2 regions of the Caproicibacter fermentans genome follow, and region 1 is predicted to be linked to the other one. Evidence: riboswitches for the same ligand, from Rfam matches in the RefSeq annotation. Region 1 holds a riboswitch; the other holds the start of a gene.
The links. A riboswitch is a leader RNA that binds a small molecule or an ion and turns the genes downstream of it on or off. The one in region 1 is predicted to bind tetrahydrofolate.

Region 1 (7,734 bases):
GGGTACGGTGCCTGTCGTCCTTGACCATGCCAAAGAGAGGAATCGGAAGCCCCGCCTCCTCCAAAACCGGCCTCACGGCGGAAATCTGTCCCTTTCCGCCGTCCAGCAGGATCAGATCGGGCAAACGGCCGAATCCCTCGCCGGATTCCCTGTTTTTTTCGTATTCTTCCAGCCTGCGGGACAGTACCTCCCTCATGGAGGCGTAATCGTCCTGCCCGACAACCGTCCGGATTTTAAACTTGCGGTAGGCGGACCGAAGCGGCCTTCCGTTTTCAAACACAACCATGCCCGCCACGTTTTCCCCGCCGGCAAGATTTGAAATATCATAAGATTCAATATAGGCCGGCGGTTCCGGCAGGCCGAGCAGGCGCGCGAGTTCGTCCAGCGCCGAAGCTTCCCGCCCGGTGCGCCCCGTCTTTTGGGCAAGCTGCTCCGCCGCGTTGCTGCGGCACATTTCAACCAACTGCGCCTGTTCCCCCTTCTGCGGAACCGTGATCGTAACTTTTCTGCCCGCTTTTTCCGTCAGCCATTGGGACAGCAGCTCCGCGTTTTCCGCCGGTCCGTCCAGCGAGACACGCGGAGGGATTCTGTCGCGCATGGAGTAATACCGTTCGAGAAATTCGCTTCGCGCCTCTTTCGCTTTTCCGGTTTCCCCCATCAGAAAGGTTTCCCTGTCACACAGCCTTCCATTCTGAAAACGGAACACTTCGAAGCAGCTTTTTTCAGTCCCCTGCGTCAGCGCGATCACATCCTGCTCCTTTACGCGGGACGCTACCACCTTCTGCCGGTCGCTCATCTTGCGAATCGCCGCGATTCTGTCGCGCAGCCGCGCGGCGCGCTCATACTCCAGGTTTTCCGCAGCCTCGTCCATTCTCTCCGTCAGGGCGCGAACGCTTTTGGCGCTGCCGCCGCGTAGAAACTCCAGGGCTTCCGAAACGTACTCGCGGTATTCGGACTCGCTGATTTTTCCCCTGCATGGGGCACAGCACTGTTTAATGTAAAAATTCAGGCACGGGCGGCCCTTGCCGATATCCTGGGGGAATTTTCTGGTACAGGAAGGCAGACGAAAAATCTTCAGCGCCTCGTCCACCGATTGTTTGACGGACCAGGAGCTTACATACGGCCCGATATATTCCGCCCCGTCGTCGGCGACCTGTTTCGCTTCCGAAATTTTCGGCCACGGGCCGGAGCTGACCCGAATGTAGTGGTACCCCTTGTCGTCCTTCAGCAAAATATTGTATTTGGGAGAGTATTGTTTAATCAGACTGCATTCCAAGACAAGCGCCTCGAATTCGCTGTCTGTCAAAATGTACTCGAACGTATCCACGCTCGCAACCATGCGGCGCACCTTGTCGTCATGGTTTTTTTCGGAGCCGAAATATTGGCTGACCCGGTTTTTCAGCGCTTTGGCCTTTCCAACATAAATAATCTTCCCGGTTTTGTCGTGCATCAGATATACGCCCGGGCTCAAAGGCAGGCGCATGGCCCGGGCCCTGAGCTCCTTTTTGTGCTTCTCCTGCTCGGTCAACACCACTGCTCCTCCTTTCCCGCTCGTCACGATACAAAAAAGAAAAAGCACCGCAATCAAGCGGTGCCATATGTTTCAACTGTTTATTCGGAGAAACCGGACTGCACCAGCTGAACCAAGCCGTCCACAGCCTCTTGCTCATCGGACCCGTCCGCGATAATTTTGATATTCGTCCCGCCGACGATTCCAAGGGAAAGAACCCCCAAAAGGCTTTTCGCGTTGACGCGTCTTTCCTCTTTTTCCACCCAGATGGAAGATTTATATTCATTCGCCTTTTGAATAAAAAAAGTTGCCGGACGGGCATGCAGACCCACCTGATTCTGAACCAGAACTTCTTTTACATACATTCTAAATCCACTCCTACACAAAATCGTATCCGAAGGCATTCCGAAAAACAGAACACGATATTATTCGTCACCATATATATTATAGCACGTTTGGACGGGCCGTCAACGTTAATCAAAAACTTTGGATTGATTGCCCAACGGCGAGTCCCACGCAAAGGCTCATTTGTGCATTATGACGTAATTGTTGAAAGTTTTTGTTCTGTCTGCCGATTATCCCGCCCGAGCATGCTCACAAAAGCTGAAAATGCGAATTTAAAACAGAATTTTTATCAAACGAACCGATCTTTCGGAAACGGAGCTTCGTTAACGGGCGGACGGCCGTGTGAACACGCTTTTCCTATTCTATGCAAAAGATTTAAGATGTTTCTTTTTCGGTATGATCCGAAAGGGAGCACAAAAACCTTCGATCCTCATCCGTCAGGTCCGCGTCCGCGAGAAGCTCCGGGCGCTTTTTCGCCGTCCGCCCCAGCGACTGCTCCCTGCGCCAGCGGCGCACAAGGCCGTGGTTCCCGCTGAGCAAAACCTCCGGCACCTGCCGCCCGCGCCAGTTTGCCGGACGGGTATACTGGGGATACTCCAGCAGGGAGTGAAAATGGCTTTCTTCCTGAAAGCATTCCGCGTCAGACAAAACACCGGGAATCATGCGGCAGACGGCGTCCGCCAAAATCAGCGCGGGCAGTTCCCCGCCCGTTACGACGTAATCCCCCGCTGAAATCTCCTCATCCGCATAAGCTTCCAGAACGCGCTCGTCCACGCCTTCGTAATGCCCGCAGAGAAGCACCAGCCCGTCCAGCTCCGAAAGCTCCGCTACCCGCCGCTGCGTCAGGGGTTTCCCCTGCGGTGAAAGATAAACGGTGTGCGGCTTCTTTCCCAGATGCGCAATCAGGTCGTCCATGCACAGCGCGATCGGCTCCGCTTTTAAAAGCATTCCCATTCCCCCGCCGAACGGGGAATCGTCGACCGTGCTGTGCTTGTCCAGCGCATAATTCCTGATCTGATGGCAGCAGACCTGCACCGCGCCCTTTTTGCGGGCCCGGCCGATGATGCTCTCCGCCATGACGGTTTCGCACATTTCCGGGAAAAGCGTCAGCAGGTCAATCCTCATCGTCAAAAATCCCCCTGATCGGGCGGATCATCATTTTCCCCTTCTCCAGGTCGATCCCCAGAATGAACTCCGGAACCGCCGGAATCAGGTAATTTTTATGGTCCTGCGCAGTGATCTGATAAACGTCGTTGGCACCGGTGCGAAGCACTCGGGTCAAAGTCCCGTAATACAGAAACGTATCCGCGTCGTAAACATCCAGTCCGACCAGATCCTGCATAAAATAGCGGCCGTCCGGAAGCGTGACGTCGCTTCTGTCAAGATACAGGACTTTGTTGCGGTATGTGTCCGCTTTTTCGACCGAGTCCACTCCCTCCAGCACCATCAGCAGGAGCTCCTTATGCACGCGGGAGGAAAGCACGTGCACGGGAACATTCCCTGCTTCCAGATAAAGAGTGGAAAAGCGCGTCAGAAATTCGGCGGAGTCGCACCATGGCTGAACACGGAGTTCACCCTTAATGCCGTGCGTACCCACAATTTTTCCAGCTTCCAGATATTTCTTCTGCATAACTCCTCCAAAAAATAAAGATTCATTTTTTCATATGAAACAACGGTTCCTTTTCCATGACTTTCAGAAGTCCGAACAGCAGCAAAAAGTCGATCGGCAGCAGAATCAGATTGGTGACGATACGTGCCGAGAGGACGGCAAAAAATGCTTTTGAGTAGAGAACGGAAAGCCACAGGGGATTCAGGCAAAGGCTGACGAGCACCGTTACGACGGTTTTGGCAAGAACAGACCTGAGCAGAGTAACCGGCTTTTTGTAAAGGAACCAGCCGTAGACGGCTCCCGACAAAAAAGCGTTCAGCGTAAAGCCGGGAAAATAGGGGCCCGTCGGATTGATAAAATAAGAAATGATATCGCCAAGAGCGCCGACCGTTCCGCCGGCCACCGGGCCGAACAGCATGCCGGCGGCCGCGACCGAAAGAAATGAGAACCCGATCTTCAGAATCGGAGACAGGTTGAGAGTGAACATCCCGAGGATGACATCGAGAGCAAGCAGCATGCCGCATGCGGCAAGGGACATGACACCGCTGCGTCCGTTGGATAGTTTGACGGAGTTAAAAAAAATTTTCATAGAAAAGACCTCCTTTTGTATTCATGCTACATAAAGGAGGTTTCCCCCAAACTATGTAGCAGCGGGATGCGAACTCTGCACCGCAAGTTTCCTTTTCGTCCGTCCGGCAACTCCCTGTCCAGGCGGCACTTAACGCGCAAAATTCTACTCTGCATTCTAAATCTTATCAGGCCCGCGCAAAACGTCCGGGCCTGAAGGAACGGAAACCCGAAGAACCGAATCAGTCGATCTCCACGGCGACCTTGCTGCCGTCCCGGGTCGCGGCAGCCCTCATCACGACGCGGATCGCCTTTGCAATCCGGCCCTGCCTGCCAATCACCCGGCCCATGTCGTTTTCTGCGACATGAAGATGATATACGACCGTTCCGTCCTCAGACGGTTCGTCAGCGTCCACGCGGACGAGTTCCGGGGCCTCGACAAGGCCCTGAGCAATGGATAACAGCAGTTCCCTCATGACAAGGCACCTCCCTGTTTCTTAAAGCACACCGTGCTTTTTGAACAGAACCTTAACGGTATCGGTGGGCTGAGCACCGTTAGCGATCCAGGCCTTGGCTTTTTCAGCGTCAACCTTTACAACGGACGGCTCCTCGAGCGGATTGTAATATCCGATCTCCTCGATAAAACGTCCGTCGCGCGGAAAACGGGAATCCGCCACAACAATGCGGTAGAACGGAGCCTTCTTGGCGCCCATTCTGCGAAGTCTGATTTTTACTGACATTTGTTTCACCTCCACGAACCTTGCATCTATCTTCACCGGCCCGAAAGCCGGGTGAATTCAAATTAAAACGGCAGTCCCATCCCGGCAAAGCGCCGGCGCATGCCTTTTTTCTTAAACTGCTTCATCAGCTTGCGGGTCTGCTCGAACTGCTTTAAAAGCCGGTTGACGTCTTCCACCTTCATGCCGCTCCCCGCGGCGATCCGCCTTTTGCGCGACGGGTTCATCAGCTCCGGCTTCTCGCGTTCCTGCGGCGTCATGGAAAGAAGGATCGCCTCCGTCCGGTCAATCTGCCGGTCGTCGATCTGCACATCCTTGAGCTGCTGGCCCATTCCCGGCATTTTGTTCAGAACATCCTGAATCGGCCCCATCTTCTTCATCTGGCGAATCTGGTCGAGCAGGTCATTCAGATCCATCCGGTTCTGCATCATCTTTTCCGCGGCTTTTTGGGCGGCCTTCTGGTCCAGATTCTTCTGGGCGTCCTCAATGAGAGTAAGCACGTCGCCCATTCCCAGAATGCGGGACGCCATGCGGTCCGGATGGAACACCTCAAGGTCCGAGAGCTTTTCACCGATGCCGGCGAATTTGATCGGCCTGCCGGTCACGGCGCGCACCGACAGCGCTGCGCCGCCCCTCGCGTCTCCGTCCAGCTTGGTCAGGACCACGCCCGTGATATCGAGAAGCTCATGGAACGATTTCGCCACGTTGACCGCTTCCTGACCGGTCATGGCATCCACAACCAACAGGATATCGGTGGGAGGAACCGCTTCCTTGATTCGGCGAAGCTCGTCCATCAGAGCCTCGTCAATCTGCAGACGTCCGGCGGTGTCGATCAGAACAAAGTCGTTGCCGTAGTCCTTTGCGTGCTTCACGGCCTCCCGGCTGATTTTCACCGGGTCGCCGGCCCCCTGTTCGAACACGGGCACGCCCGCCTGGCTTCCCAGAACCTGCAGCTGCTGAATCGCGGCAGGGCGGTAAACGTCGCACGCGACCAGAAGCGGACGATGGCCCTGATTTTTCAGCATCAGCGCCAGCTTCGCGGCGTGGGTCGTCTTACCGGAACCCTGCAGCCCGCAGAAAAGCACGACCGCCGGGGGGGACGACGGGCTGTTCAGCCGGGTTTCCCCTCCGCCCATCAAAGCCGTTAGCTCTTCGTTGACAATCTTAATGACCATCTGCGCCGGAGTCAGGCTCTCCATGACCTCGTTTCCTACGGCGCGCTCGCTCACCTTTGCGACAAAGTCCTTTGCAACCTTGTAGTTGACGTCCGCCTCCAGAAGAGCAAGACGGACCTCCCGCATGGCCTCTTTCACATCCGACTCATTGAGCTTGCCCTTGGAGCGCAGGCGCTTGAACGCCGCCGAAAGTTTTTCCGATAGATTTTCAAACGCCAAAACGGTTCCTCCTATTCGCAGAGCCTGCGGGTAATTTCCAAAATCTGCTTCGCGCTTTCATCAATTTCCCGCGCGTAAATATAGTGTTCGTTATATTCCCGGATGCGGCCCGCCGCCTCGTCGATTTTCTGAAGACCGTCCATCATTTCGCGAAATCTGCGGACAAGGCCGAGCTTTTGCTCCATTTCAAGGAGCAGCCCTTCGGAGCGCTTGACAAAGTCGCGCACACCTTGACGGGTGATGCCTTCGTTTTCCGCGATTTCGGAAAGGGACAGATCGTCGTCGTAATAATACTCGACGATCCGCCTCTGTTTCTCGGTCAGCATCGAACCGTAAAAATCGAGCAGAAGCGAAATATTCAAATCCTTCGCCATCTGACCGCCTCCGTTACGGTGTAAAGTTATTTCTCTTTACAGGCAATGATTATACTATAAAACCAAGGGACTGTCAAGGAATATTTCACCCGGTGAGCCCCAGCTGGATTCTGAATTGAAGAACAAAAAGCTGATTCAGCAGTTTCATCTGGGTCATCCTGAGCTGCGCGGACGCGCCGGAGTAATCCACGCGAAACAGGGAGGCCGTATTGCAGGCCAGCGTGTTGTCCTTGCGGGCAAGAAGGGACGGCAGTCCTTTCTCCAGATAGTCCATGGCAAAGCCGACAGGAACAGGCAGCCGCCCAACGCGCACCGAGTTGACGGCAAACTTCATTTGCTCCGACGCCTGATCGAACGAAGGGGACACGTTCATCAGAACGCCGAACGTTTTGCCGCCGTAGCGCACGGGGGCATAGACATCCGCCGTGCCGTCCTCTCCCGCCGTGACGGAAACAGCCGTAAATTCCGAGCCGCTTGGTGCGTTTTTATCCTTTTGGATCAGAAAATTCAGCCAGCCGCTCACTTCCTCAGGCGTCAGGCTGACCTCTTTGCCTGCAACGGAGGCCGAAATCACCTTGGAAACCGCCGCGTCCGACGGCTGCGGCATAGAAGTTCCCGCGTTCGGATCGTTCAAAATCATCCAGCTGAGAATGCACAAGGCTCCCAACAGTACGACAAGAACCGAGAGAACCCCCGTCAGGACTCTGCTCCCCGTGCTTTTTCCCCGCATGTGTTTTGGCTGCATGGTTTTCCCTCCCATCATAATAACATTCAAATGGGCCGCTGCGGTTTAACGTCTGCGCTTTTTCTGTTCTGCGTTATTTGAGTTCCACAATCGTTACGCCGGACTCACCCTCTCCGAACGTGCCGAGGCGGTAGCTTCTGACGCTCGGATGATTCTTCAGGTGCTGCTGCACGGCGGCTCTCAGCGTGCCGGTGCCCTTGCCGTGAATCACGGTCAGCTGGTCGACCCCGCTGAGCAGCGCGGAATCAAGGAAGCGGTCCAGATTCATGACCGCCTCGTCCGCGGCCTGCCCTCTCAGGTCGCATTCCGTCGTCACCTTCGCCGTCGCGCGGGACGTCACGTTCCGGGTCACCCTGCCAACCGGCGCGCGCTGCGGTTTTTCCCGCAGAAGCCGGAGGTTCGAGACCGGAACGCGCGTCTGGAGAATACCGGCCTGAATCAGCGCCTCGCCGG
Region 2 (7,734 bases), 1.2 Mb from region 1:
AATCCCGGATGCTACCACCAATAACGGGGCAACAAAAATCAATGGAATGATTTTTGAGCGCTTCACTTTCATAAACTCAATTTTCAGCAGTTCTAAAAAACTCATTTTAATTCCCCTTATTCATAGCGCAGATGCTTTGCCATCCACAGCCCTGCCCCAAGGAATAGGATCGTTTCCACCAAAGAAACAAGGATCACCGTGCTATCCGGCTGTGCGCTCCTAGCAACTGCCGGCTTTAGCATCACGACAAAGGGGGTGGATCATCAGCAAAGCAACTTTCGAGTTTGCCAAGGCCATCCCGCTTAAAAATCCCGCAACTCCGATCCCGAGAGGAACCCACATGTTTTCAAAACGGGAGGAAAGTAAGATCATGAAGGACAGCACCGGCATGGCGGTAACGAACGAATAGGCGGCAAATTGCACCAGCGTACCCATCTCAAAGGTGCCTTGTGGAAGCTCGGTCATGCCAATATTCATCAGAGCCAGATTTTGCAGCGCAACTGCAACCAGAAGCATCACGGTCAGGATCAGAAATTTGCAAAGGTACATCCCCGGAACGCTCATGGGCAGCATATACATCTTCTTAACCGCATTCCCCTTGAACTCCATGTTGTAGACCATGCAGGCGGCGAGTACGATGCCAAACATATTTAAGATCATGATCATGCCGTAGAGCTGGGTCAACAGAACATCCATCGGAGCCAGCGGCAGGTTCAGCAGAGTGTCCTTTCGCAACATGAAGTTGACAAAGGCGTATGCCGCTCCCAAAACGCCGACAACCAGCAGGACGGGAATTACGCCTGTCCGCTTTTCTTTCCGCAGTTCGATGGCAAGTGCGTTCATAACTGTGCCCTCTGCTTTCTGGCTGCATTGTCCTTTTCTATCAGGGAAAGGAACATTTCTTCCAAATTATCCGAGGAAAAACCGGCCTGCAGCGCACTCTGCCGCAGCTCGTCCAAGCTTGCCCTCAAACAGCAGGCGGCCGTGGTTCAGAATGCCGATATCATCCGCCATCAGCTCGATTTCCGACAGCATGTGGGAAGAAATCAGCACGGTGCAATCATAGAGCTCCGGCAGGGATTTGATCAGATTGCGGATTTCGTGGATGCCGGAGGGATCAAGGCCGTTGGTCGGTTCGTCCAGAATGAGGATGGGCGGTCTGCCCAGCAGCGCCCCCGCAAGCCCCAGCCGCTGTTTCATGCCCAGCGAATAATTCTTTGCCAGCCGACCGCCAAACTCTGTGAGGCCAACCAGTTCCAACGCATCCTCTACCGAGCTTTCCGGCAGCTTTAAAATTCGTCGGATGATATCGAGGTTTTCACGTCCGGTCAGGTTGGCATAGAACGAGGGGGATTCGATAAAGGAGCCGATCTCCCTCAGAACGGCCATCCGGTCATTTGGAAAGTGCTTCCCATCGATGATAAAACTGCCCTTTGTGGGGGCCGTCAATCCCAGCAGCATTTTCATGGTGGTAGATTTCCCGGCACCGTTCGGCCCAAGAAAGCCATAAATGCTGCCTTTCCGGATATGAAGCGAAACACTGTTGACAGATGTGAAATTCTTATATTTTTTTGTCAATTGTTCCGTTGTAATCATGGTATCCATAAGAACATCTCCTTTCGATGCTCTTATGGTACAGCGTCAACCTGACATCCACATTCTCCTATCCTTACTTTTACCTTACTTTTTGCCGATCACCACACAAAACGGACATGCTTTGGTATAATAGATCCTATTGGAGGTGAAGGAATGGATCAGGCATTTTTACACACAAAAAAGCTCCTGCTTGTGGATGACGAGCCGGAGCTGCTTAAAATGGTAACCGCCATTTTAAAGGATGACGGTTTTGAAAACATTATCTTGGCCGCTTCTGTAAAAGAAGGCACCGCAGCTGCCGAAATTGAAAAGCCTGATTTAGCAATTTTAGATGTGATGCTGCCGGATGGAGACGGCTTTTCCCTTATGGAGCAATTGCGCTCTTTTACCGATGTGCCGATCATTTTTTTGACGGCGAAGGACGAGGCTGCGGATAAATTGGCCGGTCTTGGTCTGGGGGCCGATGATTATATCGTAAAACCTTTTATGGGACAGGAACTGCTGCTGCGTGTTTATGCTGTTTTGCGCCGTTGCTACAAAATGGATAGGAAACTCCTGAAGCTGGACGGATGCACGGTTGATTTCAGCCGCGCCGAAGTTCATAAAGCAGGCAAGGTACTTCCTCTGACGGCAAAAGAACACACCCTGCTGGAAACCCTTGCGCGGAATGAGGGAAAAATTGTTTCCATAGATTCGCTTTGCGAAGCCCTTTGGGGCGACAATCCGTTCGGGTATGAGAACAGCCTGAACGCCCATGTGCGGCGCATTCGGGAAAAAATTGAAACAGATCCGTCAAAACCGGTTTCCCTGATTACAATCAAAGGGCTGGGCTATAAGCTGAACATAAGGAAGTGACGCCATGAAAGCATTCGGAAAATATATCTCAAAACATCTGGCATCCTTTGCCGCTTTTAACCTTGTGTTGGCGCTGCTCAATGTACTGGCCTTTGGTATTACGTTTCAGAGCGTTATTAGAAACGACTACGGAGATACCTCACCGCAAACCATGTTGGAGGAAATTGCCGCTGCCTCGACGGTAGAGGGTGTATCGGACGATGCTCGTCAAAAACTGGAGAGTGCTCATATTTGGGCCATGTTCCTGAACCAGGGCGGGAATCGTATATGGGCCGTTAATATACCCAAAGACATTCCCGGAGATTATACTATTCAGGATGTTGCCCTCTTTTCCAAAGGATATTTAAAGGATTATCCCGTTTTTGTCTGGAACACGGAAGATGGCCTGCTGGTATTGGGCTATCCGAAAGACAGCTATACCAAGCTGACCAGCAACTATTTCTCGATCCATGCGATTCAAACGCTTCCGCTCTATATGACCGGAATGCTGACCGCCGACTTCTTATTTTTGTTTTTAGCCTATTACTTCTCCAGACGGAAAATTATCCGAAGTACGGAACCGATCATTGATGCGATTGAGACGCTTTCCGACGGTAAGCCGGTATCGCTGGCTATCGGCGGTGATTTATCAGAGGTTGCGGGAAGTATCAATAAAGCATCTCGCATTTTGAGCAAACAGAACGAAGCAAGAGCGAACTGGATCAGCGGTGTTTCCCATGATATACGGACGCCGCTGTCCATGATTCTGGGATACGCCGGACGCATTGCAGATAATAAAACCATAAACAGCTCTGTAAAGGATCAGGCTGAAATTGTGAGACAGCAAAGCATTAAAATAAAGGAACTGGTACAGGATTTGAATTTGGTGTCACATCTGGAATATGAAATGCAGCCACTCCATAAGGAACCGGTGCGCTTATCTAAACTTCTGCGATCCTATGCGGTGGAACTGCTGAATGGCGGGCTTTCTGAATCCTATCCGGTGGAGGTTGGGATTAAACCTGCCGCTGAAAATGTCATACTGGAATGTGATTCCCGTTTAATTATGCGTGCAATCAATAATTTGGTGCAAAACAGCTTCCGTCACAATCCGCAAGGCTGTGAAATTTCGCTAACTCTTGATTACTCCGAAGCAGTGATTACTCTTACGGTTGCAGACAACGGTGTGGGGCTTTCAGCTGAAAAGCTGCGGGAGCTTAAAGAAAGTACCCACTACATGGAAAGCACGGACGAGCGGCTAAACCTGCGCCACGGCTTAGGGCTTCTATTGGTTCGGCAGATTGTGGAAGCACACTGTGGCACCATGACCATTGAGAGTGAGCCGGGGCAGGGGTATCAAACGGTGCTCTGCTTTCAGGTACAAGCCAGTCAAGGCTAATGGTTTTCGGATTTCTTTATCAAGTGGTCTTGCTGTTGAACTTACCTCAAATAAAATAGGCATAAATGAAACTGTTAGTTATTCGTTATCAAGGTACAGTTTACAAGAGACTGCACAGGGTAACGGTCTGACGGGTGATGTGTTGCCCATCAGATTTTCCATGTAATGAGTTAATATTTAAAAAGGAGGCAGAGCGATGAAGAAATAAGCCGCTAAAACAACGGTTCACATACACGTTGTTTTAGCGGCTCGAGACCGTCCCGAAAGTGCCAACAACATTTTTGTACGTAGCCTATCTTATTATTTTTTCAAATCATACAGCCAATTTCAATAGAATTGTTGTGGAATGCCGCCTTTACGTTGTGAAATGTTGAGTTACTCGTTTTATTGTATCTAATGGTAAAACATGTCGGTTTCCCCGTCTTGTTCATCTTGAAGCGGTTGTTCAATTTTACTTCTCTTATTCATATGGCCTCCTACATATGGTTGTCATAATAAAAGCATGTAAAAATCTCCGTAAACATAGAAACAGCATATGCAAATGCAAGTCCAACTCCCATACTTATAAACAAATTCTCTCCTGATACTTTCCCCATGACGAGGAATACGAGCATTAATCCAAAACAAATGCCCTGTGTCAAGCGAAAAGATTTACTCTTTGTTTTCAATTCAATAAGTTGGTTGCGTTCATCCAAACCTTCTAACTGATCTTCTCTTGACAAATTGTACGAAAGACTGCGTGCTAACAATACAACCCCGAAAAGCAAGAGGGCCAAAATGAGAATGATACCGCTCACGTCAAATCCAGTCCAAAAGCTGGCGATCAGATTTAACAAGCTTAAGGCCATACAGACTAAGCCGGAGCCAAATTTCTTTTTGTCATAGATTTTCATATTGCTTATCCTCCAATTCTTTATTTTCTTTCAAGCAGCACAGTTCTTCAACAGTTACTCCGAACACTTCCGCGATCCGATAAGCCAGCATAAGAGAAGGGCTGTACTGTTCTTTTTCAATAGAAATGATTGTCCGTGAAGAAACATGAACCAAATCGGCCAACTGCTGTTGCGTCATTTTGGTCGTCATTCGCAATTCTTTGACTTTTGTTTTCATAATCCCCCTCTTTCCCAAAATATGAAGTTGGTTTCATGTTATCATGCTTCTAAATCAATGTCAATTAGAAATAAAAAGCGGGCACATGCCATGGATTGTTAACAATCTACATCTGTTTTTTCCTGTATTTTGTGCAGCCACCCTGCACATCGCCAATTCGAACCGGCCGAGGTGTTGACAATCTTGAGAAGTAGTGATAGCATAAACGTGTTGTACGACTGACGGAAGTGGATTTAACCACAGGGAGTACAGCGTTTTGGAAGCCGACCGTCTGGGCGTAATGCTTGGATTGGTGGGTCTTTTTTTATTTCGTTCTGATTGTCAAATTTAAAATCATGAGCAGAGTAGAATTTTGTGCGTAAATCATTGATTTACAGTGCCTTCTGAACGGGGAGTTGTCAGAGGGACGAAAAGCTTTAACAGGCTTACGGTACAAGGTTCGCATCCCGCTGCTGCATATTGGGGTAATCCCCCCTTTATGTGGCATGGAATTTTGCCACATAAAGGGGGGATTTTCATACCGGAAAACGAATCGGAATACGGGGCTCCGGCTTTTGCTCCGTCGGTTGTCAGCCAGATTGGCAGAAAGGGAAATGACAGTGTCAATAGATAAAACGAAAATAGAAGAACACATACGCGGGCTTTTATTGGCTTTGGGAGAGAACCCGGAACGCGAGGGACTGCTGGAGACTCCCGCCCGTGTGGCTAAGATGTGCGAAGAAAGATTCGAGGGAATCAACTACACAAATGATGAGATCGCCGGGATGTTTCACAAGACCTTCGAAGACGATCTGTATACGCCGGAAAACAACAACGACCTGGTAGTGGTGAGGGATATTGAAATCTTCAGCTGCTGCGAACACCATCTTGCTCTGATGTACAACATGATGGCGACAGTGGCATACATACCCAACGGTAAAGTCCTGGGGTTGAGCAAAATCGTAAGAATCGCGGATATGGTCAGCAAAAGGCTGCAGCTTCAGGAACGGATCGGGTCGGATATTGCGGAGATTATGCAGAAGGCCGCGCAGACAGAGGACGTTGCCGTCATCATCGAGGGTCAGCATGCCTGTATGGCGACCAGAGGGATTAAAAATACGAATGCGCTTACCGTGACGACGGCTTTGCGGGGAAGATTCAACAGCGATCAAAACCTGATGAACAAACTCCTGATACTTTGTAATAAACATGAGACATTCGTTACCGGTTTTAACGGAAGGAGTGTTTCTGATGAAGATGGTAAATGAGCTTCTCAAACATCCGCAGTATATCAGGGATATGGAACTGAATGTCGAAGCGGAAAAAGACAGACTGTTTTGCAGGCATGATTTGCAGCATTCTTTTGACGTGGCGAGAGTGGCCTATATCATGTGCCTGGAGAGGAAATTTCCAATTTCAAGAGAGATTATATACGCGGCCGCGCTTCTTCATGATATCGCAAAATGGAAGCAATACAGGGATGGATCGGACCATGCACTGGAAGGCGCTGTTCTGGCAAAGGAAATTCTGGAGGATATCGGCGTTAGCGGTAAAGACACCGAAGAAATAACGGACGCCATAAAAACTCATCGCAGAAAAGATACCCGGAAATCTCTTTTGGGTACCGTGCTCTATGAAAGCGATAAGGCTTGCAGACCCTGCATTTTTTGCAAAAGCATAGACGTATGCAATCGGTTTACGGACGGAAAAAATCCTGAGTTAACGTATTGAAATCTGCTTTGAAAAGGAGAATCTTGATTATGACAGATCAGTTAAATATTGCAGACAGGATTTGGAAATGGGGAAATCGGACCTATATCATGGGCATATTGAACGTAACGCCGGATTCGTTTTCGGACGGCGGAAATTATTTTGATATGGACTCCGCCTTGAAGCATGCCGCGCAAATGGAGGAAGAAGGCGCAGATATCATTGACGTGGGGGGAGAATCCACAAGGCCGGGGGTCACCGTTCCGGTGTCGGCCGAGGAAGAGATTCGTAGAGTCATTCCCGTCATCAAGAGGCTTTCCAAAGAGAGCGCTCTGCCGATCTCCGTCGATACCTATAAGGCCAAGACAGCAGCACTTGCGGTTGAAGCCGGCGCTCATATGATTAATGACATATGGGGCCTCAAAAAAGATCCAGAGATGGCCGATGTTGCGGCTTCATGTAAAGTACCGGTCTGTATCATGCATAACAGAACCAACACGGGCTACGACAACCTGATGGAAGACATTCTGTCCGAATTGGGGGAAAGCATTGAGCTTGCCGTCAAGGCAGGAGTAAAGGATGAAAATATCATTCTGGACCCGGGAATCGGATTCGGAAAGACATGGGAGCAGAATTTAACGGTCATGCGGAATCTTAATCTGCTGAAAGAACTGGGATACCCCATCCTTCTTGCCGCGTCAAGGAAAAGCTTCATCGGCAAAACCCTTGGGTTGGAGGTAAATGACAGGTTGGAAGGTACATTGGCCGTTACGTCAGTCGGCATACTGAAAGGGGCAGATATCGTTAGAGTACATGATGTGCTGCAAAACGTAAGGGTCGCGGCAATGACGGACAGTATGGTGAGGTGATTGCGAATGGACAGGATCATCATCGAGGATTTGCAGGTGTACGCTTATCACGGGGTTGCACAGGAAGAAAGAACAATCGGACAGATGTTTTTCGTCTCCCTTCGGATCGGGTCGAATCTGGAAAGAGCGGCGGCAAGCGACGACGTGAACGACACGCTCAACTACGCCGACCTGTGCAATGATGTACAAACCGTAATGCAGTCTGGTAAATGCAATCTGATTGAGGCCGCAGCCATG

Region 2: linked by a shared signal. The riboswitch ahead of folE (GTP cyclohydrolase I FolE) and the one ahead of HCR03_RS05030 (folate family ECF transporter S component) in region 1 are both predicted to bind tetrahydrofolate.

What each region holds. Positions count from the first base shown of each region.
Region 1 covers NZ_CP060286.1:1,014,008-1,021,741, forward strand. The annotation lists gene uvrC (excinuclease ABC subunit UvrC) at 1-1,531, opposite strand, end outside; gene HCR03_RS05015 (HPr family phosphocarrier protein) at 1,612-1,875, opposite strand; gene trmD (tRNA (guanosine(37)-N1)-methyltransferase TrmD) at 2,231-2,980, opposite strand; gene rimM (ribosome maturation factor RimM) at 2,970-3,485, opposite strand; gene HCR03_RS05030 (folate family ECF transporter S component) at 3,508-4,053, opposite strand; THF riboswitch at 4,111-4,207, opposite strand; gene HCR03_RS05035 (KH domain-containing protein) at 4,274-4,507, opposite strand; gene rpsP (30S ribosomal protein S16) at 4,529-4,771, opposite strand; gene ffh (signal recognition particle protein) at 4,834-6,162, opposite strand; gene ylxM (YlxM family DNA-binding protein) at 6,174-6,536, opposite strand; gene HCR03_RS05055 (hypothetical protein) at 6,622-7,281, opposite strand; gene HCR03_RS05060 (endonuclease MutS2) at 7,355-7,734, opposite strand, start outside.
Region 2 covers NZ_CP060286.1:3,786,967-3,794,700, reverse strand. The annotation lists gene HCR03_RS18825 (ABC transporter permease) at 1-105, opposite strand, end outside; partial or broken gene HCR03_RS18820 (ABC transporter permease) at 117-843, opposite strand; partial or broken gene HCR03_RS18815 (ABC transporter ATP-binding protein) at 840-1,605, opposite strand; gene HCR03_RS18810 (response regulator transcription factor) at 1,750-2,451, shown strand; gene HCR03_RS18805 (sensor histidine kinase) at 2,456-3,829, shown strand; gene HCR03_RS18800 (hypothetical protein) at 4,306-4,722, opposite strand; gene HCR03_RS18795 (helix-turn-helix transcriptional regulator) at 4,709-4,939, opposite strand; ZMP/ZTP riboswitch at 5,144-5,223, shown strand; THF riboswitch at 5,278-5,393, shown strand; partial or broken gene folE (GTP cyclohydrolase I FolE) at 5,539-6,126, shown strand; gene HCR03_RS18785 (HD domain-containing protein) at 6,170-6,649, shown strand; gene folP (dihydropteroate synthase) at 6,679-7,497, shown strand; gene folB (dihydroneopterin aldolase) at 7,504-7,734, shown strand, end outside.